3 regions of the Pseudoalteromonas sp. MMG006 genome follow, and region 2 is predicted to be linked to each of the others. Evidence: predicted binding sites of a transcription regulator. Region 2 holds the regulator's gene; each other region holds the start of a gene.
What was found. The regulator sigma-54, encoded in region 2, starts transcription at its own class of promoters, with help from an activator protein. The targets are predictions, from matches to a motif close to GTTGGCACGNNNNTNGNNT.
Positions count from the first base shown of each region.

Region 1: a site for sigma-54 is predicted at 4,982-5,000, ahead of J8L73_RS08645 (hemerythrin domain-containing protein). Genes of this name have one in related genera too.
Region 3: a site for sigma-54 is predicted at 3,772-3,790, ahead of J8L73_RS09015 (NarK family nitrate/nitrite MFS transporter). Genes of this name have one in related genera too.

Region 1 is NZ_JAGJEJ010000006.1:174,750-183,118, forward strand. Features, by position in the region: gene J8L73_RS08620 (RluA family pseudouridine synthase) at 176-1,831, shown strand; gene J8L73_RS19295 (hypothetical protein) at 1,980-2,249, shown strand; gene J8L73_RS08625 (tetratricopeptide repeat-containing diguanylate cyclase) at 2,366-3,916, shown strand; gene J8L73_RS08630 (DUF6500 family protein) at 3,927-4,145, opposite strand; gene J8L73_RS08635 (hypothetical protein) at 4,172-4,429, opposite strand; gene J8L73_RS08640 (hypothetical protein) at 4,487-4,738, opposite strand; gene J8L73_RS08645 (hemerythrin domain-containing protein) at 5,045-5,470, shown strand; gene J8L73_RS08650 (hypothetical protein) at 5,555-5,965, opposite strand; gene J8L73_RS08655 (TonB-dependent receptor) at 6,311-8,369, shown strand, end outside.
Region 2 is NZ_JAGJEJ010000003.1:18,085-26,453, forward strand. Features, by position in the region: gene mlaE (lipid asymmetry maintenance ABC transporter permease subunit MlaE) at 1-606, opposite strand, end outside; gene J8L73_RS04230 (ATP-binding cassette domain-containing protein) at 606-1,421, opposite strand; gene J8L73_RS04235 (calcium/sodium antiporter) at 1,676-2,644, shown strand; gene J8L73_RS04240 (KpsF/GutQ family sugar-phosphate isomerase) at 2,647-3,618, shown strand; gene kdsC (3-deoxy-manno-octulosonate-8-phosphatase KdsC) at 3,619-4,170, shown strand; gene lptC (LPS export ABC transporter periplasmic protein LptC) at 4,167-4,721, shown strand; gene lptA (lipopolysaccharide transport periplasmic protein LptA) at 4,711-5,247, shown strand; gene lptB (LPS export ABC transporter ATP-binding protein) at 5,244-5,969, shown strand; gene J8L73_RS04265 (RNA polymerase factor sigma-54) at 6,039-7,538, shown strand; gene hpf (ribosome hibernation promoting factor) at 7,565-7,852, shown strand; gene ptsN (PTS IIA-like nitrogen regulatory protein PtsN) at 7,857-8,309, shown strand; gene rapZ (RNase adapter RapZ) at 8,326-8,369, shown strand, end outside.
Region 3 is NZ_JAGJEJ010000007.1:32,900-41,268, forward strand. Features, by position in the region: gene J8L73_RS09005 (alginate export family protein) at 1-447, opposite strand, end outside; gene J8L73_RS09010 (bifunctional protein-serine/threonine kinase/phosphatase) at 457-2,196, opposite strand; gene J8L73_RS09015 (NarK family nitrate/nitrite MFS transporter) at 2,206-3,675, opposite strand; gene moeB (molybdopterin-synthase adenylyltransferase MoeB) at 3,963-4,721, shown strand; gene J8L73_RS09025 (ATP-binding cassette domain-containing protein) at 4,738-5,766, opposite strand; gene modB (molybdate ABC transporter permease subunit) at 5,768-6,445, opposite strand; gene modA (molybdate ABC transporter substrate-binding protein) at 6,432-7,184, opposite strand; gene glp (gephyrin-like molybdotransferase Glp) at 7,231-8,369, shown strand, end outside.

The DNA of each region.
Region 1 (8,369 bases), on a different contig from region 2:
GATAGAGTAACAACAATACGTTTAAATATTGCTATGCACCTATACTGATACATTAAACATGAATGTCGGCTTTAAACTATGTATGAATAAACTAAGATGAGATTTTTAGTGGGTTAACTATGAATATGGTATTATCTGACCCAATTATTTTACTGAATGTTTCTGTGTTATTTTTATGTCAAAATCAGCTTCTTGCTTTACCCCTTTTTTACAAAATATAAATGCGCTTTCGCTTCCAGAAACATTTACCTTTCCCTTTTATTATCAGCCGCATCCGCTAACTATTGCAGCCGCAACGCAGTTGCAACAGCAGCTAGAACCACTCTTACATTTAAAAGCCGAAAACGCAGGTAAAATGTTTGGCGTATTAGTTGTGCAAAACGACAAAAATGAACTGGGGTTTTTAAGCGCATACTCGGGGCAAATTGAAGGCGATAAAGGCAATATTAACTTTGTGCCACCGGTATCAAGTATGCAGCTAAACGATGAAGGTTATTTAGCACAAAGCAAAATTATTAATGACATAAACAGCCAAATTGATGCGTTTGAAAGCAGCGCAGAGCTCATCGCTATTAATAAAAAGCTTGATGAATCAAAAGCTATGTTTAACGAGCAATTACTTGCGCAGCAAGCCCTTATGCAGGCCGGAAGGTTAACTCGTAAAAAGCAGCGAACTGAAGGCGAAGCCGAACTAAGCGAAGCCGATTTTGAGCAGCTTAAAAATAAACTAGCCGGGCAAAGCATTGTTGAAAAAAAGCAGTTACAAGCGCTTAAACTTAATTGGCAAAATAAAATAGAGCAGCTAGAGAGCGCTCAAACCAAAATTACAGACAACGTTAAACATTTAAAAAAACGCCGTAAAACGCTTTCAAAAAACCTACAAAAAATGCTTTTTGCTCAGTATCAGTTTTTAAATGCCCATAAAGAAGTAACCGACCTAAATGCAATTTTTGCACAGCTTCCTGAGCATACTCCACCTTCTGGCGCTGGCGACTGCGCAGCACCAAAGTTATTACAATATGCGTATAAACAAAACTTAAAACCTATTGCTATGGGCGAATTTTGGTGGGGAGCAGCCCCTAAATCAGCCATTAGACAACACAAAAATTACTATCCTTCTTGTTATAGCAAATGCCAACCAATACTAGGGCATATGCTAAAAGGCCTAAATGTTGAAACCAATCCACTACTTGAAAACCAAGCCGATGGGAAAGAGTTAAGTATTATTTATAAAGACGACGACTTATTGGTGGTGAACAAGCCTGCTGAGTTTTTATCGGTCCCTGGTGTAAATATTGATGACTCTGTATATATGCGCATAAAAACGCAATTTCCTGAAGCTTCAGGCCCATTAATTGTGCACCGCTTAGATATGTCAACCTCAGGGTTATTGATGATCGCACTTAATAAACGTGTTCATAAAGCGCTGCAAAAACAGTTTATAGAACGCACTATTGATAAACGTTACGTTGCACTAGTCGATGGAAATGTAAGTGAAGATAGCGGCGAGATAAATTTACCTCTTATGCTTGATTTTGACGACAAGCCACGCCAAATGGTGTGCTACACAAACGGTAAGCCTTCACTAACCACATGGCACGTACTTGAGCGAAAAAACAATATTACGCGTTTACAGTTATACCCAAAAACTGGCCGAACACATCAGCTGCGAGTACACTGCGCTCATAGCTTAGGTTTAAACATGCCGATTATTGGTGATACGCATTACGGCCAAAAGGCTGATAGACTCCATTTACATGCCGAATATTTAGCGTTTACCCACCCCATTACACATAAGCGTTTAGAATTTGAAGTAGCACCTGATTTTTAGATTAATTAACTATGTTGGTTACTCATGTTTATTACCCACTTTAGTTATCCACTTTTTGGTAAATAAAATATAATCACTAAACAATCATTAACTTATACTTTAAAAGTAATGCTATAGTTAGGTATAAAAAATATAAAAATAAGCCATCATGATAAAGCAGAACAACAATTCACACGTAAAATTATTTAATCGTACATTGATTAAATTACTCGTTCTGCCTTTATTTTTGTTTGTGAGCACGTTTGCACTCGCCGATGATACGTCATTAAATTCAACCTTAAATAAGTTAGACTTTAAAACAACCCAAAGCTTAGTTAATAACATAAGAGCGAATAAATTAGACTACCTAATTAACCAGCAAAAGCTCACGCAAGCCTTTGAGATTAGTAAAGAGCGAATTGGTCAACACTTCACTTAGAAGCCGCTGCTTTATATGCAGAGTTACTTTTTAGGCAAGAAGAATACGATGCGTTAAATACCCATATATCTAATTATATAAATAACAAAAAAGTACTTAAACAAAACGATATTTATATGTTGTTTTTAGAGGCGCAATTAAAATATTTATCGCAAACAAAAAAACTCACTCAAGCTAAAGATCTTGCAATACACTTAGAAGAAAAAATAGCACAACACTCATCTAAAGAAAAAATAATCATTCTTCGTGCATTGGCTTATTACTACACAGATACGGACTCACTCAGAAAAACGTTAAGTGCCGCATTAGCAGGTCTAGAGCTTGCTATGAAAGATGATGATATGGCATCTCAAGCCTACTTTTTAAGAAAAGTTGCCGATGCCTATAACTTCCTAAATGACAGAGGTGTTAACGATGGCAAGGCTGTATATTATGCAAAAAAAGCGGTAGAAGCCTATGAAAAAACCAACGACGGGCTATTTACTGCAAAAGCATACTGGAGCTTAGGAAGTGTATTGCTTGAAACGAATAACCCCCAAGATGCACTCATTTACCTAAATAAAGCCCTACACTATTTTAAAAAAGTAAGTATGAAAAAAGGATTAGCATTTGCTCAATACTCAATTGCTAATATTCAATATAAACAAGGTAATTACGACACCGCCATTACGCTTGCAAACGAAAACATCGAGCTAGCCCGCGCTGCTGGTATTCACGATATGCACCTTGCCTCAATGATTTTACTAGCCGATATATACATAAAACAAAATTTGCTAGATAAAGCGAACCAAATAAACGATAAAGTATTTTTAAATATCGATAAGTTTAGCCGTAGTATTTATAAAGCAGAGTTTTTAGGTAAACGATATGAGCTAAAACGACAGCTTAATTACATCGATGATGCCTTTGAAGCAATTGGAAGCAAGCTCATTTATACAAAAAAACATTATGAAGCAACAAGCGAAAGTAATATAAAAACACTGCAAGTAAAGTTTGAAGTCAAAGAAAAAGAAGACAAGATTTTACAGCTAGAATACGAAAAAAATATAAACGAACTTCAAGTAAAAGAAGAGCATCAGCAAAAAATTATTTGGCGCCTTAGCGCATCTATCGCATTCATTTTAGTTATTGTGTCGTTATTTTTGTTTTATAGGCAAATTCGCCAGCGAAAAAAATACCACACTATTGCGTTAACCGACTACCTTACTAATAGTTTAAACCGCCGTGGAGTAATGCAAATAGCTGATAATTTGTTAGCCAATAAACCAGCATCAATTGCGATTGTTGATTTAGACTACTTTAAAAATATTAATGACCAATTTGGCCATGACACCGGGGACTTAGTACTGATTAAGTTTGCTCAAGCCGCTAAAAATACGCTAGGTGAAAATGATACATTTGGGCGTTACGGCGGCGAAGAATGGCTGTTTGTTTTAGATACATTAGATAAGCAAGAAATTAGCAACACGTTTGAGAACTTAGCACTCATTTTATCTGAATATTGCCGTGAAATAGAAGCCTTACCGAGTAAAATAAACATTACCTTTAGCGTAGGTGTAGCAATAAGTAATACTCACTCTAAATCACTTGATGCGCTTATTAAACATGCAGACCAACAGCTGTATAAAGCAAAAGAAAATGGCAGAAACCAAATAGCAATCGCGTGAATATACGTTACTAGTGTCCATCAATAATCATCTGTTTTATTTTGTGGGCTTTTTCAAAGTGATCTAATTTATGGGTGTGTATCCACCACGTAGCTGCTTGCATAAGTAGCTCAGGATCCGTATTTTTATTTGCAAAAAAAGCGTAAAAAGAAAGCCCTACATTTTCACCTTTAGCTGCTATTTTTTTATCGCACACAGCTATAATTTTTGCTTTTAGTTTTTCCTGCATACATACCTTATTTAATTGTATTTTAACTATCTAAATATACCGTTTAAAACACTAACGATTAGCTGTAAAAGGCTTCTATCAACAATACTATGATTCTCAAACTCTTTGTTAGACGTATTTACTTTTGTAGCTTTGCATTGATTATCTAGTGGCTCATTTTTATGTAAATCGGTTTCATAAGCTATATCGGCTTGCTCCATACATTTTGTAGAGCCAGCATAAGGCTGAGCAGCACAGCCAGTTAAAAATATACACAGCAATAATAAAGCTAAAAACGCTTTCATAATCAATCCTATTTAAAGTACCCTTCTGCCTTAGATTATAGCTACAAAGTTACTTATTTAATCGGCTATCAAAACAAGTAGGTCAATAAGAAACACACCTACTTCATCGAAAAAGGTTTCCTCTTTAGCATCCTTTTTTAATTGAGCACTTATACATTCATTATAAACTTCTGAGCTTGTTTGGGAGCCATTTAGCTCAGTCACTTCAGCTTCTTTTATGCATAAGCTTCGATCAGAATGCGAAGCTGTACTACATGCACTCAACAATGCACACAGTAACAGTGCTGTAATGGGGGTTTTTATATTCATCCTTAAACAATCCTGTTAATTAAAGCTTTATAAACCACATATATAAAACAACTATGTACAATCTGTACCTAAATAGCGCCACCACTTTATCACTCCACTAAAATATACAACCAGTAAATATTTGTAAGTATCTGTAGAGCTAAAACCTGAAAATATTGCATTAGTATGCTTGTAAAAGTTACATACCATGTGTTTGATAGCTGAATAAAAAAACATAAACACTTAAAAATCAATATTTTAACAATTGGCATCTAGCTTGCTTTGTTAACAACATAAGCAATTTGAGAACAAGTAAAAGGATTAATTATGAATATTTTTGAAGCGCTACGTTACGATCACGATAAACAACGTAAATTGGTAGACGCACTTATCGAAACTCATGGCGATACGGATGAGCGCCACGCGTTAATGAATGAACTTAAAACAGAACTTGAAGATCATGCCAAATTTGAAGAACGCTTTTTTTATAACCCACTAATGTGCGATGACTTAACTCAAGAAAAGGCGCGCCATAGTGTTGCTGAACACCACGAAATAGATGAGTTAGTTGAGCAATTAGAAGACACTAAAATGAGCTCATCAGCTTGGCTTAAAACAGCAAAGAAGCTTAATGAATTGGTACACCACCATTTGAGTGAAGAAGAGCGCGAAGTATTTCAACTTGCTGGAAAAGCATTAACTGAAGATCAAAAAGAAACATTAGCAAAACGCTACAATAAAGCGATGCATTAAATATTGTAAACCGACTTCCATACACTCCCTGTGTACTTATTGGTTATAAGCCTATGGCTTATAACCATTTTTTTTGCTTAATACTTATACTGTGTATTTAACGTCTTGATCACGTAATAAGTAAAGTGCAAAACATGCTGCCCACATTGGCCACGCAGTGAAAAACAATAAGTTATTAAAGCCATCAATATACTGATTATAAGATGAAAGTGTAGAAAGGCCGTGCATTACAAAAATGATTCCGTATGTAAGGCGCTTTTTAATACCCGCCATAAATGCTAAAACCAAAACAAGTTGTACAGCACCTATAACGTAAGCAATTATATCGGTAGAACCACTGATACCATAAAAATGTTCAAATATACGTGCGCTATGTCCAGGGTTAACAAACTTATCGAATGTCCACATTATCATTACAATAAACACCCCTAAACGCAAAGAGAAGAGTGACCATTGCAAACGGTTTTGCACATCAGAGTTAATTGTACCTGTCATAAAACTTCCTTAAAAAAATATTAATAAACGTTGAAGTAAGCTAGACCGTATAACTGAGCTTTTATTTCAAAAGAAGGTGATTTTTTTTACATGTTTGATGAATCTATAAGTTTGTAAAAATAAATTAATAACAAACAAGTTTCATAAAAATAGACTATGCTTGAAAAAACCATATAAAGCATAAGCTTACATTACAATGTAAAACTAGATACTTAAGTATGACTTTAACAATAGAGTATTGGCTTTCGTTCTAAAAAATAAAAAGAAGCCTAAATTAATTGAAAGTTATTTTTAAGGCTTTCGGTCTTTATCGCCAACAACATTTTAATCGTAGAGAGAAAACGTTTGAAACACGCACAATTAGCAATCACGCTAGCCATTGTATTAAACACACCATTGCTAGCATTTGCAGCTGAAGAACCAAAAGCAACAACTAAAAGCGCAATTGAGCACATAGAAGTAGCTGGCCAAGTTCTTAAATCTCAAGGTTTATCTGTAAAAGACGCCACTGTAGACGGCCCTTTCGGGGATAATTTGGCACTGCAAGATATTGCACGCTCAGTAACGCCTATTTCAAGCGAGTTAATAGAACAACTCAACATCACTACCCTACAAGACGTACTTGCAGTTAGCCCAAACACATACTCTGCAAGTGGCTTTGGTGCGCCCAGTTTACCTACTATTCGTGGCCAACTGGGTGAGCTTTTTCAAGATGGTACGCGTCGTCAAGCAGGTAATAATGGCTTTGGTGTGCCGTTATCGTTCAACTCTATAGAACAAATAGACGTAGTAAAAGGTGCTCCACCTGTTTTATTTGGTTCAAGCCAACGTAACGGTGGTTTTGTAAATTTACACTCAAAGACTGCTTCTACAGATGAAAGTAAAGGTAAAGTTAAGCTCTCAGCGGGACGATGGGATCAATACAGTGCACAAGTAGATTACACAGCGCCAATTATTCAAGACAAAGTAGGCCTAAGAGTAAGTTACGAGCACCTTGATGAAGGCAGCTACTACGATTATTCAGGTACTAAAAGCGACAGCTTATTTGCAGCAGTTAGAATATTGCCAGACGACAAAAGCAGTTGGGACATTAACTTTGAACTATACCAAGTTGAATTTACCGATAACGCAGGTATTAATCGCCCTACTCAAGCCTTAATTGATGATGGCCTTTACATAACGGGCCAAGGCGTGCAAGCCGATGGCAGTACAGTACCGGCAGCGGGTTCAATTGTATCGCCTACAGGGCAAGTAAAAATAGATCGCAGCACCGTACTTACCGATCCTGATAATAAAAACGAAGCAACAACCTACTTAATTCACAGCATTTATAAGCGTGAACTAAGTGCAAATGCTTCATTAAAAAATATTACGTATTTTCAGCATTTACAACGTGAAGAAATAGCACAAAACAGCTTTGTAGAAATTATAGACGGCGCTGATACCGCCCAAAACCGAACGGAGCTTACGTACCGCTGGAACAGTGACCAGCAAACAATTTTTGCTTTTGACGTGCGCTACAATAAAGTGCTCGGCTATAGCCAATTTACTACCGAAGCCGATTTACCAATTGATTTAACAGGCCCGCTTTCAAACCGCCGCATTCCATTAACCGATGCACAAAAGGCGCGTTTAGTAGAGCTAAGCCCAGGCGTATTTGTATCGCCTGGTGGTCAATACGACTTAGATAACGATGGCAGCGGCGACTTTAATCTATCAGACACCACCGACTCACGCTCATGGCAAACAGGGCTTGCTATTCAACAAGACTCAGATTGGAGTGATAAGCTTCATACTAGCGTGGGTTACCGCATTGATTTTTACGATGTAGAAGCAAACGATCCTATAGCACCGCAAGGCCAAGTTGCTGCAAGCGATAGCATTAACGAAATACTGCATTCTGGCCAAGTTAGCTTTAACTACAAAATAAATGCCGACTACACCACTTACGGTGCAGCAAGTTATAACGAAGCAACGTCAAACAGTATGGCTGGCGGTACATCGCTTGGCAGCGATAACACCATTAGCGCACAAAATTTTGCTACCGAAAACACATTAGTTGAGTTTGGCTTAAAGTACGCCCCAACCGACAGCGATTGGTACGCCGATGGCGCGGTATTTAGTCAGCGCCGCAGTTTACGTAATCGCGATGGCAGCAATACAGGTATTCGTACTACAGGTTTTGAAAGCCAAGTATTTTACGATGCTTACCCTTATTGGCTAAGTGCGGGTTACAGCTACATAGATGCGCGTTACGACAACTCTGCAAGCAGCCAAGATTCTGCTCAAGTAATCGATGCGTTTGATAATTCGCGCCCAGATATTATCGCAGGTACCGGTGTTGGCGCCCCTAACTTTACTGCTTTTGCACCTTCAAACCGCCAAGTTCAGGGCATTCCTGAGC
Region 2 (8,369 bases):
TAAGCCATTTAATATGTCTTGCTGAAACGATACTTGCGACTGCATGATTGACCAAAAACTACCTGTATCAACACCTAACCAATCAACGCCCACCAAGTGAGCACCAATGATTGCTACCGCTGAAAATATAAGTGCAAGTAAAGGCATACTAATAAAACCAGCCCAAAAACGCGGTGCTATTATGCGTTTTAAAGGGTCAATTGCCATCATTTCAAGTGATGACAATTGCTCTGTTGCTTTCATTAAGCCAATTTCTGCAGTAAGCGCACTTCCTGCTCGCCCTGCGAATAATAGCGCAGTAACAACTGGCCCAAGCTCTCGTAATAAACTCAATGCCACTAAGGGACCAAGGCTATCTTCCGCGCCATAGCCAACTAAAACCGTATACCCTTGTAGCGCTAAAACCATACCTATAAATAAGCCAGATACCATTATGATAAGTAATGACTGCGAGCCCACCATGTAAAGTTGACGTACAAGTAAAGGGGTACCTTTTTTAAAATTAGGAACGTGTGCAAGCGCACTAAACAGCATATGTGCTGAACGGCCAAGCGCAGCAAAACGCCCTAGCGTTTTTCGCCCTAGCCTTTGAAATAGATCCAACATTATGCTTTTTCTCCAAGTAACTCATCGGCATATGTTTGCGCAGGAAAATGAAATGGTACAGGTCCATCCGACAAACCATTTAAAAACTGCTGCACTAATGGAGATTCATGATTGCGCATCTCATCGGGAGTCCCTGAGCCTATTACACCTTGATCTGCAATAATGATAACGTGATCGGCAATACTCATAACCTCTGTCACATCGTGAGTTACAATTAAAGAAGATAGACCAAGCACTTCATTTAAAGACTTTATTAGCTTAACCAATACCCCCATCGAAATAGGGTCCTGTCCAGCAAATGGTTCATCATACATAATGAGTTCGGGGTCTAAAGCAATAGAACGTGCTAATGCAGCACGCCTTGCCATACCACCTGATAACTCAGAGGGCATTAAATCTTTAGCACCACGCAAACCAACTGCTTGAAGCTTCATTAAGACTATTAATCGAATGATATCTTCACTTAAATTAGTATGCTCCCTAATTGGGAATGCAATATTGTCAAATACTGACATGTCGGTAAATAAAGCACCGCTTTGAAAAAGCATGCTCATTTTAGTTCGTGCCGCATACAGTTCTTTACGCGACATACTTGGAATGCTGCCACCTTCAAATAAAATATCACCAGAATCAGGCTTAAGCTGACCGCCGATTAAACGTAGCATGGTGGTTTTGCCAATTCCGCTTGGCCCCATAATGGCAGTGATTTTACCTTTAGGTACGCTGAAACTCATATTTTTGTATATGGTTCTATCGCCACGCGAAAAGCTCACATCCTTGACTTCTACTATTGATTGCGACAAGTCGCTCTCCATAACAATGTTCACTAGTGCTCCTATTTTAAGGGTTTTTTATCAAAGATGGAAAAAACAATTCGTAAGATTTTGTAATACACCTGTAAAAAGTGGCCTAAGGCTGAGGGAATTTCCCTTAACGCATGCTTAAGTTTCTAAATATAAACTAAAAGCACTGGGCACATTAAAGTAGACCAGACTCTTTTATTTATACTTTCATGTTGGCTTTTGTTACTATTCGCGCCATCTGTATTTTGAATAACTGGCTTATCACAATGGTTACCTCGTTTGTTATTTTGATTCTTGGTTTTGCGGCTCTAGTTTGGAGTGCAGACAGGTTTGTTTATGGGGCTGCAGCCCTTGCTAAAAACTTTGGTGTCCCTACACTGATTGTAGGTTTAACCGTTGTAGCTATGGGGTCTTCAGCGCCCGAAATGATGGTTTCGGCCTCTGCTGCATTAGCTAATAAAACCGATACAGCCGTTGGTAATGCTGTGGGTTCAAACATTACAAACATTTTACTCGTGTTAGGTATTACCGCCCTTTTTCGCCCTCTTGCGGTATCTTCAAGTACGTTAAAACGTGAAATGCCATTGGTGATGCTCGTTTCATTAGCTACTTGGTATATTTTTTCCGATAACTATTTTTCACTAGGTGAAGGCATTGCACTTTTAATTGGCTTTATCGTTTTTATTGGCGGGCTAATTATTGTTTCTATGCGCGCAAAAAATGAAGATGATCCGTTTGTATCAGAAGCATGCGATGAAGTACCTAATGACGTTCCAACAAAAAAAGCTGTATTTTGGCTAGTTATTGGCATGATTTTACTTCCTGTAAGTTCACATTTTTTAGTGAGCTCAGCGGTTGATATTGCAAAATACTTTGGCTTGAGCGATTTAGTCATCGGCTTAACGATTATTGCTATAGGTACGAGTTTACCTGAGCTTGCAGCTTCTATTGCAGGCGTATTAAAAAATGAAGACGACCTTGCTCTTGGTAATATTGTGGGCTCAAACATATTCAATATTTTAGCTGTATTACCACTAGCCGGTATTATTAACCCTTCAGCAATTGATTCGTCTTTAGCTAGTCGAGATGTATTAATAATGATAGGTGCAACACTTGCTCTTATTATTATGTCGTTGAACTTTAGAGGTTCTCAGCGTATCAATAGAGTAGAAGGCGGCTTATTGCTATTCGCATTTTTAGGCTACCAAGGTTATATTTTTAGTCAAATAGGGTAAACATGGCGCAGTTAAACTTTATTGAACAAGGCCTTCGCGTTCTTGATATTGAACGCCAAGCATTGAGTGACATTTCTCAATATATTGATGAAAACTTCCATCATGCATGCCAATTAATGTACGACTGTCAGGGCCGCATTATTGTTATTGGTATGGGTAAATCTGGCCATGTTGGCAATAAAATAGCGGCGACTCTTGCAAGTACGGGTAGTCCTGCCTTTTTTGTTCACCCTGGTGAAGCAAGTCATGGCGACCTAGGCATGATCACAAAAAATGACGTGGTTATGCTTATTTCAAACTCAGGGGAAACCAGCGAAGTTTTAAATATCATCCCAGTCTTAAAACGACTGGGTGCAAAAATGATAGCCATGACGGGTAATATGCAATCAAGCATGGCAACTCTTGCTAATGTACATGTTTGCATAAAAGTAGAAAAAGAGGCTTGTTCATTAGGTCTTGCACCAACAGCAAGCACCACAGCCACTTTAGCTATGGGAGATGCTATGGCTGTGGCACTCCTAGAGGCTAGAGGTTTTACCGCAGATGACTTTGCACTATCGCACCCAGGAGGCAGCCTAGGTAAGCGTTTACTATTAACGCTAAAAGACGTAATGCACAGTGGTACAAACACACCTATTATTAATATTTCACAAACCATAAAAGATGCATTAATTGAAATGTCAGCCAAAGGCTTAGGCATGACTGCGATTGTTAATGACAATAAAGAACTTGCGGGATTATTTACCGATGGCGATTTACGCCGTATTTTAGAGCAACGTATTGATATTCATACCACTTTGATTAGTGTGGTAATGACTACGTCATGTACAACGGCTACCCAAGATATACTTGCAGCTGAAGCGCTCAATATAATGGAAAACAAACGTATCAATGGGTTGATTGTGGTTAACGAACAAAATCAGCCAATTGGCGCACTTAACATGCAAGACCTATTAAAAGCAGGAGTGTTGTAAATGCAATTTGAAGATCTCTATCAACCGCTAAGTGCAGACGCAAAAGCGCGTGCAAAAAAAGTAAAACTACTTATATGCGATATTGATGGTGTTTTTTCTGATGGGCGAATCTACCTTGGTAACCAAGGCGAAGAGCTAAAAGCGTTTAACACCAAAGATGGCTTTGGCATAAAGGCATTAATAAATAGTGGCTTTGAAGTAGCCGTTATTACTGGGCGTCATTCTCAAATAGTGCAAACCCGTATGAGCAGCTTAACAGTGCAACATATTTATCAAGGCCAAGAAGACAAACTCATTGCTTACCAAGAGCTAAAAAACAAGCTTAACCTTAGCGACGAGCAAATTGCCTATATTGGCGATGATGGCCCCGATATGCCTGTAATGGAACAAGTCGGCTTTGCCGTTGCTGTAAACGATGCCCACCCACTTATTAAACGTTTATCGCATTATGTTACACAAATGCCTGGAGGCTTTGGAGCCGTAAGAGAACTTACCGATTTACTCATGCTTGAAAATGGTAAGGCGCTTACCACACAAGGCACTAGTTCATGAATGCGGCGCGTATAATACTTAGCATTTTATTCATTAGCTGTATGGTTTGGCTTTGGTACCCTTATTTTACCCAAACAAATACAGCACCTCAGGAAGAAGCTGAAGTGATTGCTGAGCCTGATTATATAGCTATTGAACTTAAGCAAACAGCTTACGATGAACAGGGTAAAATTAGCCACAAAGTAACAGCGGCTAAAATGGAATTATACCAGCAACTAGGTTTTACATTTTTTGAAAAGCCTATATTTACCCTATATAACGAAAAACAAACATGGCAAATAAACGCTGACGAAGCAACATTATACGAAGACAAACAGTTAATTTTAGAAGGTAATGTAGTTGCCATAAATTTAACCGACAACGCTATGATAGACAAAATCAACGCTGACAATATTCAAGTTGATATAAACCTATTAACAATGCGTTCAGAACAGCCTGTTGTCATTACGGGGCCCAATTTAAAAATCACCGGTAAAGGCCTTGAAGCCGACTTAAAAACTGAAGTGATTAAACTAATTAACCATACGCGAACCATATATTATGACCAATAAAATGTCTAAAATACTTATAATTCCAGCCCTTCTACTTGCTTTTAATGGCTATACGGCAGAGCGAGAAGCTCCTGCTGCTGATCAGATTTCAATTAGCGCCGACAAACAAGAAGGTCAGCTAAAAGCCAATGTTGGGATTTTTGAAAAGAACGTTGAAATTATTCACGGTAATCGTCGTATTACAGCTGACCGCTTAGAAGTACATAAGCGCGATGATTTAGGTGATAACAAACAGTTACTAATAGCAACAGGTAGCCCAGCTTATTTCGAAGAAAAACAAGCTGACGGCACGGTAATGAGCGCCAGTGCAAACGAGGTGCGTTACGATGTAGCAAAACGATTTTTAACGCTTGTTGGTGATGCTGAAGTTGCGCAAGCAGGTCAAAAAATCAATGCAAAAAGCATTACGTACGACATGCAACAGCAATTAATTAGCGCCGAAAAAGATGAAAACTCAACCGACCGCGTGCACACTATTTTAGTGCCTGTTAAGCCAAAAAAAGAAAGTGATAAAGGTCAGCCATGAGCACATTAAAAGCAGAGCTATTAGCAAAAAGCTATAAAGGTCGCGAAGTTGTAAAAAACGTTGGCCTTGAAGTCAAAGCCGGCAGTATTGTAGGGTTACTCGGACCAAATGGTGCAGGCAAAACGACTACTTTTTATATGATAGTAGGCCTTGTACCAAGCGATAAAGGCAAAATTTCTATCGATGAGAACGATATTACTCTTTTACCCATGCATAGTCGTGCTAGATTAGGCATAGGTTACTTGCCACAAGAATCGTCAATTTTTAGAAAGCTTAGCGTTTATCAAAACCTAATGGCTATTTTAGAAACGCGTAAAGAGCTTAATAAAAAAGCGAGAGAAGATACGCTTAACAACTTGTTAGATGAATTTAGTATCCAACATATTCGAGACAGCCAAGGTATGGCTTTATCGGGTGGTGAGCGCCGTCGTGTAGAAATAGCGCGCGCATTAGCCGCTAATCCTAAATTTATTTTATTGGATGAGCCTTTTGCAGGTGTTGACCCTATATCGGTATTAGATATAAAGAAAATAATAGAACACCTTAAAAATCGCGGCATTGGTGTATTAATTACCGACCATAATGTAAGAGAAACCCTTGATGTTTGTGAAAAAGCCTACATTGTTTCTCATGGAGAGTTAATTGCTTCTGGTACACCAGAGCACGTATTAAACGATAAAACGGTACGCGATGTTTATTTAGGCGAGCAATTTAGGCTGTAACATTTACGCCATGTCTTTAAGCATCTGCTAGTATTAATTATAACAACATAAAAGGATTGTTAGAGATACATGAGGCAATCATTACAGCTGCGCATGGGCCAGCAACTTACAATGACTCCACAGCTGCAACAAGCAATTCGTTTGCTGCAACTCAGTACATTGGATCTCCAGCAAGAAATACAAGAAGCGCTTGATAGTAATCCGCTTCTCGAAGTAGATGAACAAGATTACACGGAAGAATCGGCTGGTAAAAACGAGCAAAAAGCAGATAACGACGAAGTAACCGTAAGCGCTAGTGCTGACGAAAAACCGAGCGAGTACGAGCAAGATAGTGGTGAAGCACTTACTAAAGATACAGTAAGTGACGAAATGGCTATGGATGTAAGCTGGGATGAGTACATGAGCGCAGCACCTGCTTCATCATCAGGCCCAATGCCAGAAGATGAATCTATTTACCAAGGTGCTTCAACCGAAACACTTCACGAATACCTAATGTGGCAATTACAGCTCACGCCATTTAGTCCCACGGATGAAGCTATCGCAATAGCGATAGTTGAAGCCGTAGATGACTCTGGTATTTTAACACTTAGTTGTGAAGAAATTTTAGAAAGCTTTAATCAAGAGAATGACGACGAAGGTGAAGTTGAACTTGATGAAATAGAGGCCGTTTTAAAACGTATTCAGTTATTTGATCCTGTGGGTATAGCAGCTCGTAGCTTACAAGAGTGTTTGTGTATTCAGCTAAATCAGTTTGATAAAGATGCGCCTTTTATCAATGAAACAAAGATGATTTTAACCGAGCATATTGATCTATTAGCAGCTCGCGACTATCGTACATTAATGAAGAAAACTAAGCTCAAAGAAGACGAGCTTAAAGAAGTAATGACGTTAATACACACTCTAAACCCTAAACCCGCAGATACTATAGTAAGGGAAGAGTCAGAGTATGTAATTCCCGATGTGTCGGTGAAAAAAATAAAAGGCCGCTGGGTCGTTGAGCTAAACCCAGATAGCATGCCTAAAATACGTGTTAATAGCCAATATGCAGCTATGTCGCGTACAGTTAAATCTAGTGGTGATAGTCAATTTATTCGCTCTCATTTACAAGAAGCTAAATGGTTTATAAAAAGCCTAGAGAGCAGAAACGACACATTGCTTAAAGTAACTAATTGTATTGTTAAGCAGCAACAGGGCTTTTTTGAGCATGGTCCAGAGGCCATGAAGCCTATGGTTTTAAACGATGTTGCTGAAATGGTAGAAATGCACGAATCGACTATTTCGCGCGTAACTACTCAAAAGTACATGCACACGCCACGTGGTATATTTGAGCTTAAATACTTTTTCTCAAGCCATGTAAGCACCGAAAATGGCGGTGAGTGTTCGTCTACAGCAATACGTGCTTTGATAAAAAAATTGATTGCCGCAGAAAACTCAGCAAAACCATTGAGTGATAGTAAAATTGCGGATATATTGGCTGAGCAAGGAATTAAAGTAGCTAGACGCACAATCGCAAAATACCGCGAATCTCTGGCTATTCCACCGTCTAATCAACGAAAGAGTTTGATATAAGACGCAAAACAAAGAGGAAAACGCTTATGCAACTAAACTTAACTGGTCGTCATGTAGATGTTACTGATTCATTGAGAGACTACGTAAATAATAAATTTGCAAAGCTAGAAAGGCATTCTGATCATATAAACAATGTTCATGTCATTCTCGATGTAGAAAAACTCAACCAAAAAGCTGAAGCTACTATCCATGTAAGTGGTGCAGAATTATTTGCATCTACTGAACATCAAGATATGTATGCTGCCATTGACTCGTTGATTGATAAGCTCGATCGTCAAGTTATTAAACACAAAGAGAAGCTTGCTCGACACTAATATGATGAAATTAAGCTCACTTATATGCCAGGACTGCAGCAAAGCTGCGGTCCTTTTTAATAGCAAAAAAAGAATTTTAGAGTTTATTAGTGAGCTTGCTCATGAAAAGCTTCCTTACCTTTCCCAACAAGATATCTTATCTGCTTTAATGAATAGAGAGAAACTTGGCAGCACGGGGATAGGCCGTGGTATAGCAATCCCTCATGGAAGAATGAGTGGTGCAGAAGAGCCATTAGCATTAGTACTTGTAAGTGAAAAAGCAATAAATTTTGACGCGATTGATAACCGCCCAGTTGATATATTTGTTGCACTCATCGTACCAGATGGCGATAACCAGCAGCACCTAAAGACTCTTGCAACTATAGCTGATAGACTAAATGACAAAGAGTTTTGTAAACAGCTACGCTGTGCAAAATCTGATGCTGAGCTTTACCAAGTCATTGTTAACCAATCGTAGTTTAAAAGGGTGATAAATGGAGTTAATTATCATAAGTGGCCGCTCCGGTTCTGGAAAGTC
Region 3 (8,369 bases), on a different contig from region 2:
AGCATCAAAGGTTTGTCTGTCTTGCCTAAAGCCAACATGGCCCACAAACCGTTGCCCATCAAGTGCTATTACTTGCCTACCCACTTTAATTGCTAAAGCATCTTTGGCGTATTTTATAAAACCCTGATCTACCTCTGTGGTTTCTGGGTCGGCTATTACTGAGTAATTAGTATTTTTACCCAGTGTATTATTATAATCGTCCACACCTAACAGGCTTCGGCTGTCTTCAACTTCAATAAGAGCAGAAAACCCATTCACTTCATCTGTTTTATGAGTGAGGCGTGTACGCAGCGTTAAGCTACTTGCATCTTTTAGTGCGTTATCTTGCTCTGCGCTTTCAAAACGCAGCCTAAAGTTAAGATCGGTTTGCGCCGCTTGGCTTATTGAAGGCGCAGTTAAGCTACCCAGTATAAAAATAATAGGTAAGTTTTTTTTATGATTAAACATGTTTATCTCTTAATTTTTAATTATGAGTACGCACATCAAGGCTATAAATAAACACAACGAAATACTTTTCCAGACTAAAACCGGATCGCGTTTCATTATTGAGTCTTTCGGGGCGGTACTTTTTAAATGTGGATTAGGTTTATTGATATCACTTATAAACTCAGAAAATGCGTGGTATCTGAATTCGGGTTTGGGAGCCAATGCTTTCATTAAAGCCTGATCTAACCAAAACGGGATATCTGCTCTGTGCTTTTGAATACTTGTGTATTGCCAGTGACTGTAATCTTTTGGTACATGATTATGCGCGAGTGGCTGATACGGCAATTTTGAACATAATAATTCGTACGCAACAACGCCTAGCGAAAATAAATCACTTTTAAAATCGGCGTGCATCGTTATAAGCGTCTCTGGTGCGGTGTAATCTACCGTACCTTGCGGGCAATCATCAGCAATTTGCTTTACCGACTCATCCATTGCCGCAACACTTACCGTGCCGTAATCGATTAATGTTACTTTGCCGTGAGCGTCTATCATCACGTTATCGAGTTTTAAATCGCGATGCACCATATCCAAACGCTGAAACGCTCTAAGTGCTTGTACTATTTGTTCAATAATACTGCGCACTTGGGTAATTTCTGGATGCGGCACATCATGCTTCCAATCACTCAGTGTTTGCCCGTCCATGTATTCGCAAATATGATATAAAAATCGGCTTTGCGATTGCGTATTTAAAACTTTCATTACATTGGGATGATTAATACGTTGCCCTACCCAGCCTTCTCTTATAAAGCCTTGAAGGTAGTGCACGTCGTCTTCAAAATTTACCGAAGGCGCTTTTAATACAACAGGCGGCGTATCGGGTGTTTGTTGCACTAAATAAATGTGCGAGCGGCTACTAGCATGTAATTCACGGATAACAGTAAAGTCATCAATTTTTTGGCCAACCTTTAACGGTGGCGGAATTTTTCGCCTCGTTAAAGAGTGATATAACTCGTCTAAATTTTGTTTTGCAATACTATTCACTTTTACAAGTAAGCAGCTTACGTTGTCGTCACTGCCTCTTGCTATGGCAAGCTCTGTCACTGCTTTTGCTGCGTGCTCTAAATTAGTATGCTCATCAATTAGCTTTTGTATATCACTGTATGGCAACACATCGTGTACACCATCGCAGGTAAGTATATAAATATCATCAGCTTTAAGTTCTACTTCGTATACATCAATTTCTTGATGAAGCTGTGCGCCTAAAGCCCGCGTTAGGGTATCGTTTACTTTATGGTCGCGTGTTATCGCTTCCATATTTTTTGCACGTAAACGCGTAATTCGGGTATCACCTAAATGAAAAATATAACCCGTAGCCGATTTTAAAATAAGCGCTGTAAACGTGGTCATCCAATCTGCTTGGCGCTGGCCAAGGTGATTGTAATTAACCGATTGAGAATTCAGCCACTGATTTAAACTGGCCAATACCTTAGATACCGACTTTTTAACGGCCCAACTTGGTGGTGTATTTAAATACTCATTTATAAAGTGCGTTACCGATAACTGTGACGCTTGTTTAGCATTTTTTGCTGATGAACACCCATCGGCCAAGCAGGCAATCACCCCTTTTGACTCTTTTTCTTGCGCTTGAGTATTAAGAGCAGCAAACGCATCTTGGTTTTCGGTTTTTATACCTTTGCTACTGTGCCCACCAAACTCAACGTTAAGTTCGTTTGTAAGTGCGCTGGCTTTTTGGGTTTCATCAAACATAAGGTTGCCTTAAGTCACAGAAATAAGTTCAACGGTGCCATCTTCGTTTACTTCTGTGATGTGGCCATCGGGTTCCTTCATGAAAAATAATGCACCTAAACCTAACAATGCACTGGCAGCGATAATCATAAAGAATGTTTGGTAATCAACTAACGAGAGCGCCGTTAAATATACAACAGCCCCTACATTACCGTAGGCACCTGTCATACCTGCAATTTGACCCGTTAAACGACGTTTAATAAGTGGCACTGCGGCAAATACTGCGCCTTCTCCTGCTTGAACAAAAAACGAACACGCCATGGCTGCTGCAACTGCAAGCCAAAGCGGCCAGCTTGCGTCAACTAAGCCCATAACAAAATAACCTACAGCTAGGCCTGTGGTAAGTACAATAAGTGTTTTACGACGACCCATTCTATCTGAAATCCAACCACCACCAGGGCGAGAGGCTAAGTTCATAAATGCATAAGCTGATGCTAATAAGCCTGCGTACACCATATCAAGACCAAATACTTCCATAAAAAATAATGGCAGCATAGATACAACAGCTAGCTCTGAGCCAAATGTAGTAAAATAAAGGATGTTTAAAACAGCAACTTGCTTAAAGTCGTAACGATGAGATTCTGGAACAGGTTGTTTAAAAATATGGCCGTTTATATCAAACGTTTTATACACTTCGTAAATATAAAGCAGCACTAAAAACACGTATGTGCCAATTACAAAATTGTCAGAAAGTAAGTTTGCGCCAGTAGGAGAAAGCTTCCAGGTAAGTAACGCCAATGCACCATACATAGGGAGTTTCATTATAAGTAGTAGTACAAAGTCACCTTTACTGGTTACTTCCATTGCCCCTACTTTTTTAGGCTTAAAGTACGTGCCACCTTTAGGTGTATCCGATACATTTAAGTACCAAATAACACCAAATATGACACTTAACACACCTGTTAAGCCAATCGCATAACGCCAGCCATCTTCGCCACCAAACATCAACGCTAATACTGGTAACAGCATTGCGGCTGCTGCAGAGCCAAAGTTACCCCAGCCACCATAAATACCCTCTGCTGTGCCTAATTCGTTTGCTGGGAACCACTCGCTCACCATGCGAATGCCCACAACAAAACCCGCACCAATAAAGCCAAGTGCAAAACGGGCGATAGCTGCTTGCTCAAACGTTGTTGCAAGTGCAAACATAAAACACGGAATACTACACGTAATAAGTAGTGCAGCGTAAACAATGCGAGGTCCAAATTTATCGGTTAGCATACCAACCACAACACGGGCAGGAATGGTTAAAGCCACATTTAGTATGAGGAGTGTTTTTACTTGAGCCATAGTGATGCCAAGCGAACCTGCAATAGCACCCAATAATGGCGCATGGTTAAACCAGACAAAAAATGAGATAAAAAACACCATCCAGCTTAAATGCAGTATTTTCATTTTTCCGCTAAACGATATGAGATTAAACCCAGAACTCGGTTGCATGTTATTTTTCCTTGTAACGATTGTTGTTTTAAGCAGTACATACTACTTTGGTAGCATATAAACCGCGCCAGTTGTTAAATTAACGTTAACCACATTCAGCAATTACTAAGCCAACAATTATTAATCAACCGATTCAAAGACTTGCATTTTTCACAGTTGATAATTATTTCGCTTTGCACTACTAAAGCAGATTAAATGTGCGTTAACAGTGCAAAGATTTTTAAAGCTTTACTTGCTCTGGGTTTTAACTACTTGGTATTGTTACAAAAAAATTTGAGCAAAAATTTATGCAAAAACCGCCATTAACTTATCAACAGCAATTACGTTATTCTCGCCACATTATGCTTGTACAACTTGATATAGATGGACAAGAAAAACTGTGGCAGTCTCATGCACTTATAGTTGGTTTAGGTGGTTTGGGCTGCCCGGTTGCGCAGTACTTGGCCGCCTCAGGTGTAGGAACATTAACGCTTGTAGATAACGATGTGGTTGATGCTACAAACTTGCAAAGGCAGGTGCTTTATAAGCAAACAGATGTGGGAAGCTTAAAAACACACGCAGCTAAGGCGCAATTAACTAGCTTAAATGATGAAATAGATATACATACAATCGATACATTTTTAGGTGAAAACTCAAACCTTGATGAGCTATTAAGTAATATTGATATAGTAATCGATTGCTCTGATAACTTGCCTACACGTAATTTGCTCAATAGCGCCTGTTTTAAGACAAAAACACCGCTCGTTTCGGGCTCTGCAATTAGAATGGAAGGCCAAGTTGCCTGCTTTACCATGCAGCAGCACAGCCACTGCTACGCGTGCTTATCGCAATTTTTTAATGAGCAAACACAAAGCTGCTCAGAATCGGGCGTGCTCTCGCCAATCGTAGGGTTAATTGGCAGCATTCAGGCCACAGAGGCACTAAAAATTATGGCGGGTTTGCCAAGTAGCTTAAGTGAACATTTGTTGCTGGTGGATGGGCTCAGCATGGAATTCAACCGCTTTAAAATTCCTAAAAACAGTCAGTGCCCCACGTGTAGTAAGTAGCTCGCGTTTTAATTATTTACTCTAGGTTATGGATAGCGGCACAAAGTGTATCGCCCACGTTATAATTACTTTGATCCCATACTCTTGCTGAAAGTAAGCAATACAATGTTTGCCCATCTACATTAAGTGTGAGCTGCCAATTGCTATCAATAACTTCAGCACTAGTCAGTATACAAACCAATACATTAGTGTTCTCTGAGTGTATTGGTTTAATAGCACTAATTGCAATTTGCTCGCTCTCTATAACTAGCTTACCACCTTGCTCAACGGCGCTTGGAGATACAAATAACTGCTGCTCGCTTTGTTTTATTTGAAGGTGATAAACAGCGTATTTTTCATCAAATTTAATAATGTCATAATTAAGTAAGCTCAGGGGTGTTTGTTTGTTGTTAGCATAAATAGCCTTGGCGACTAACCCACTTGGCCCTTGGTTTATCACCTTACCTTTTTCAAGCTGAATTAGAGTATCGCAGCAAAACAATAGCTCCTTTAAAGAGTGGCTCACTATTATAAATTTAATGTTAAATTTAGCTGCTAAATTACTCATAGTTGTTAGTGTTTTAAAGCGAAGTGGCCAGTCGAGCGCACTAAACGGCTCATCTAAAATTATAAGCTTTTGACCTGCCAACAATGTACGTGCAAACACCACTCGTTGACGCTCCCCGCCCGATAAACTTTGTACATTGCGTTTAAGAAGTGGCTGTAACTCAAGAGCTGTAATCACTTCTTGCTCAGATAAGTCGGTTTGCCTATTAGCGCAGTGCTTTTGAGTAAATGCTAAGTTGCCGGCAACATCTAAATGAGGAAATAACGGACACGATTGCACTTGCAGTGTTACTCCGCGTTTATCACTAGGTAAATGATGCACAGGCTGATTATTAATATAAATACTTTGCTTGCCTTCAAGGCCACTAATACAACGCAGCAATGTAGACTTACCTGATCCGGACGGACCAAAAACACCTGCAATATTAAACGACTCTAATTGCAGGTTTATATCTAAATTAAAGTTATTAAGTGCTTTAAATAGGGTTAATTTAATCATGTTATTGTTTAACCCCAACGATGCTTTTATTAAATTTGAACAACAGCACTAAACACGCAAATGAAATAGCCAATAATATAAGAGAAAGCTGATGCGCAGCCGCGTAATTTAGCGATTCAACATGGTCGTACAAAGCAATAGAAACCACTTGTGTTTGCCCTTGAATATTACCACCAATCATTAATACCAGACCAAATTCACCCAATGTATGCGCAAATCCCAAGGCAAACGCACTACCAATACTGGGCTTGAGTAATGGTAAAATTAAATACACAAAGCGTTTATAGTGGCTTAACCCCAATGCGATTGCAGCTTCATTATAGGTTTGGTTTATTTGTTTAAAACCTGCAACCAAAGGCTGCATTACAAACGGCAATGAATAAAAAAGAGAACCAATAACCACACCTTGAAAACTAAACGCAAGCTGTGTACCCGTTAACCAAAACCAAAACTGCCCAAAAGCGTGCGTAGGCGAAAAAAGAACCAATAAGTAAAAACCTAATAAAGTGGGCGGTAGTACCAAAGGCATAGCAATTAATGCCTCTAAAAAAGGTTTAAACTTACCTTTATAGCCAGCTAACTTATAAGCAACCGGAATGCAAAAAGCGAGTAGTAATATAGCGGTTATAAAGGCAAGTTTAATTGTTAACCACAGCGCAGTTAAATCACTTTGAAGCATTGCTGTCCTTTGATCTGTATCCTAATTCAATAAGCTTAAGTTGAGTGCTGCTTGATATTAAAAAATCCATAAGCTTTTTAGCACTCGCCATTTTTTTTGTCGATTTTATAATAACGCCTTGCTGGATAATATCGGGGTATTCACTCGCCTCTAGCACTTTGTAATCTAAATACTTAGGGTTTTGTGTATTGCTATACGCAGCTTTTAACGTAGACACCGCCACCAAACCAATTGATACATTACCACTTTGAACAAACTGAAAGGCCTGCGTAATGTTATTACCATATACGTAACTTATTGGCTTTTTAAAATGGGCATTAGCATAAAACTGCGATGCACGACCATAAGGTGAAAAACGCGGGTTAGCGATGGCTACTTTATTATTTACCTTATCAGCATTGGGCTGCCACAATGCAAGCTCACCTAATGCGTAGGTAACTAAGCTACTTTGACTTGCCAACCCTTCTTTTATTAATGCTTGCGGGCGAACATCATCTGCTGATAAAAACACATCGAACGGCGCACCATGTACAATTTGCGAATATAAAACCCCGCTTGAAGCGGCCGATATTTTTACTTGTACACCGGGTAAAGGTGATTCTTGCAGTAAAGTTTGTAACACAGTTTTAAAGTTACTCGCTACTGCGACATGCAATGTTTCTTTTGCGCTTAACGTGCTTGAGAACACACAAAATACAAACAAAAAATAACCCAGCAATGTATTGTAAAGCTTTGACATTATAAGTATTGTTTTAAAAATAAAATGATTTAAGTAAGCAATATATATGAACGATGTTTGCAATGCACCCGGTTTATTACCAATAGAAACGGCAATTCAAAACATACTAAGCTCTATCAATGCAATTTCGGATAATGAAACCATTCCTATTATGCAAAGTGTTGGCCGGGTTTTAGCCAGTGATGTTAAATCTAATATTAATGTGCCTGCTCACAATAACTCTGCTATGGATGGCTATGCTGTTTGTATTTCAGACAAAAGCTTAACCTATACACAAGTAGGGAGCGTATTTGCAGGGCAAACGTTTGAAGGCACACTTACTCCCGGACAGTGCGTAAGAATAATGACGGGAGCAGCCATTGCACCGGGTGCTAATGGCGTTGTAATGCAAGAAAACGCATCGGCTGATGGTGATCAAATCACATTCACTGCGCAGCCGGGCATTAATGAAAACATTCGTTTTGCCGGTGAAGACATTGCAATTAATGACGTTATTTTAGATGCAGGCGATAAACTCAAAGCCGTTGATGTAGGCTTACTCGCCTCTTTAGGTATTGCCGACATAAATGTTACTCGCAAATTAAAAGTCGCCGTGTTTTCTACAGGTGATGAGCTCATTGAGCCTGGACAGCCCCTTAAAAAAGGCGCTATTTATGAAAGTAACCGCGCCGTAATAATTAGTGCATTACAGCAACAAAACATAGATGTGCTTGATTTAGGTATCATCCGCGATGATAAAGCGCTCATTACTCAAGCTTTTTTAAGTGCAGATGAAAAAGCAGATGCTGTAATAAGTTCAGGTGGTGTATCGGTTGGCGAAGCTGACTTTACTAAAGAAGTATTAAATGAAATTGGTAATATCCATTTTTGGAAAATAGCCATGAAGCCAGGTAAACCTTTCGCTTTTGGTAAGTTACCGAACAGCTACTTTTTTGGCTTACCAGGTAATCCGGTATCAGCTGCAGTAACGTTTAATCAACTAGTAGAGCCTGCACTACAAAAGCTCTCTGGACTTGGGCAAGTAACCCCTAAAATGCATTTTAATGCTATTACAACATCAGTTGTTAAAAAACGCCCTGGCAGAGCCGACTTTCAACGTGCTACAGCTACAACAAATGAGCAAGGTGACTTGCTTGTAACGCCATTTAATAAACAAGGCTCAGGCGTACTTTCGTCACTCAGTAA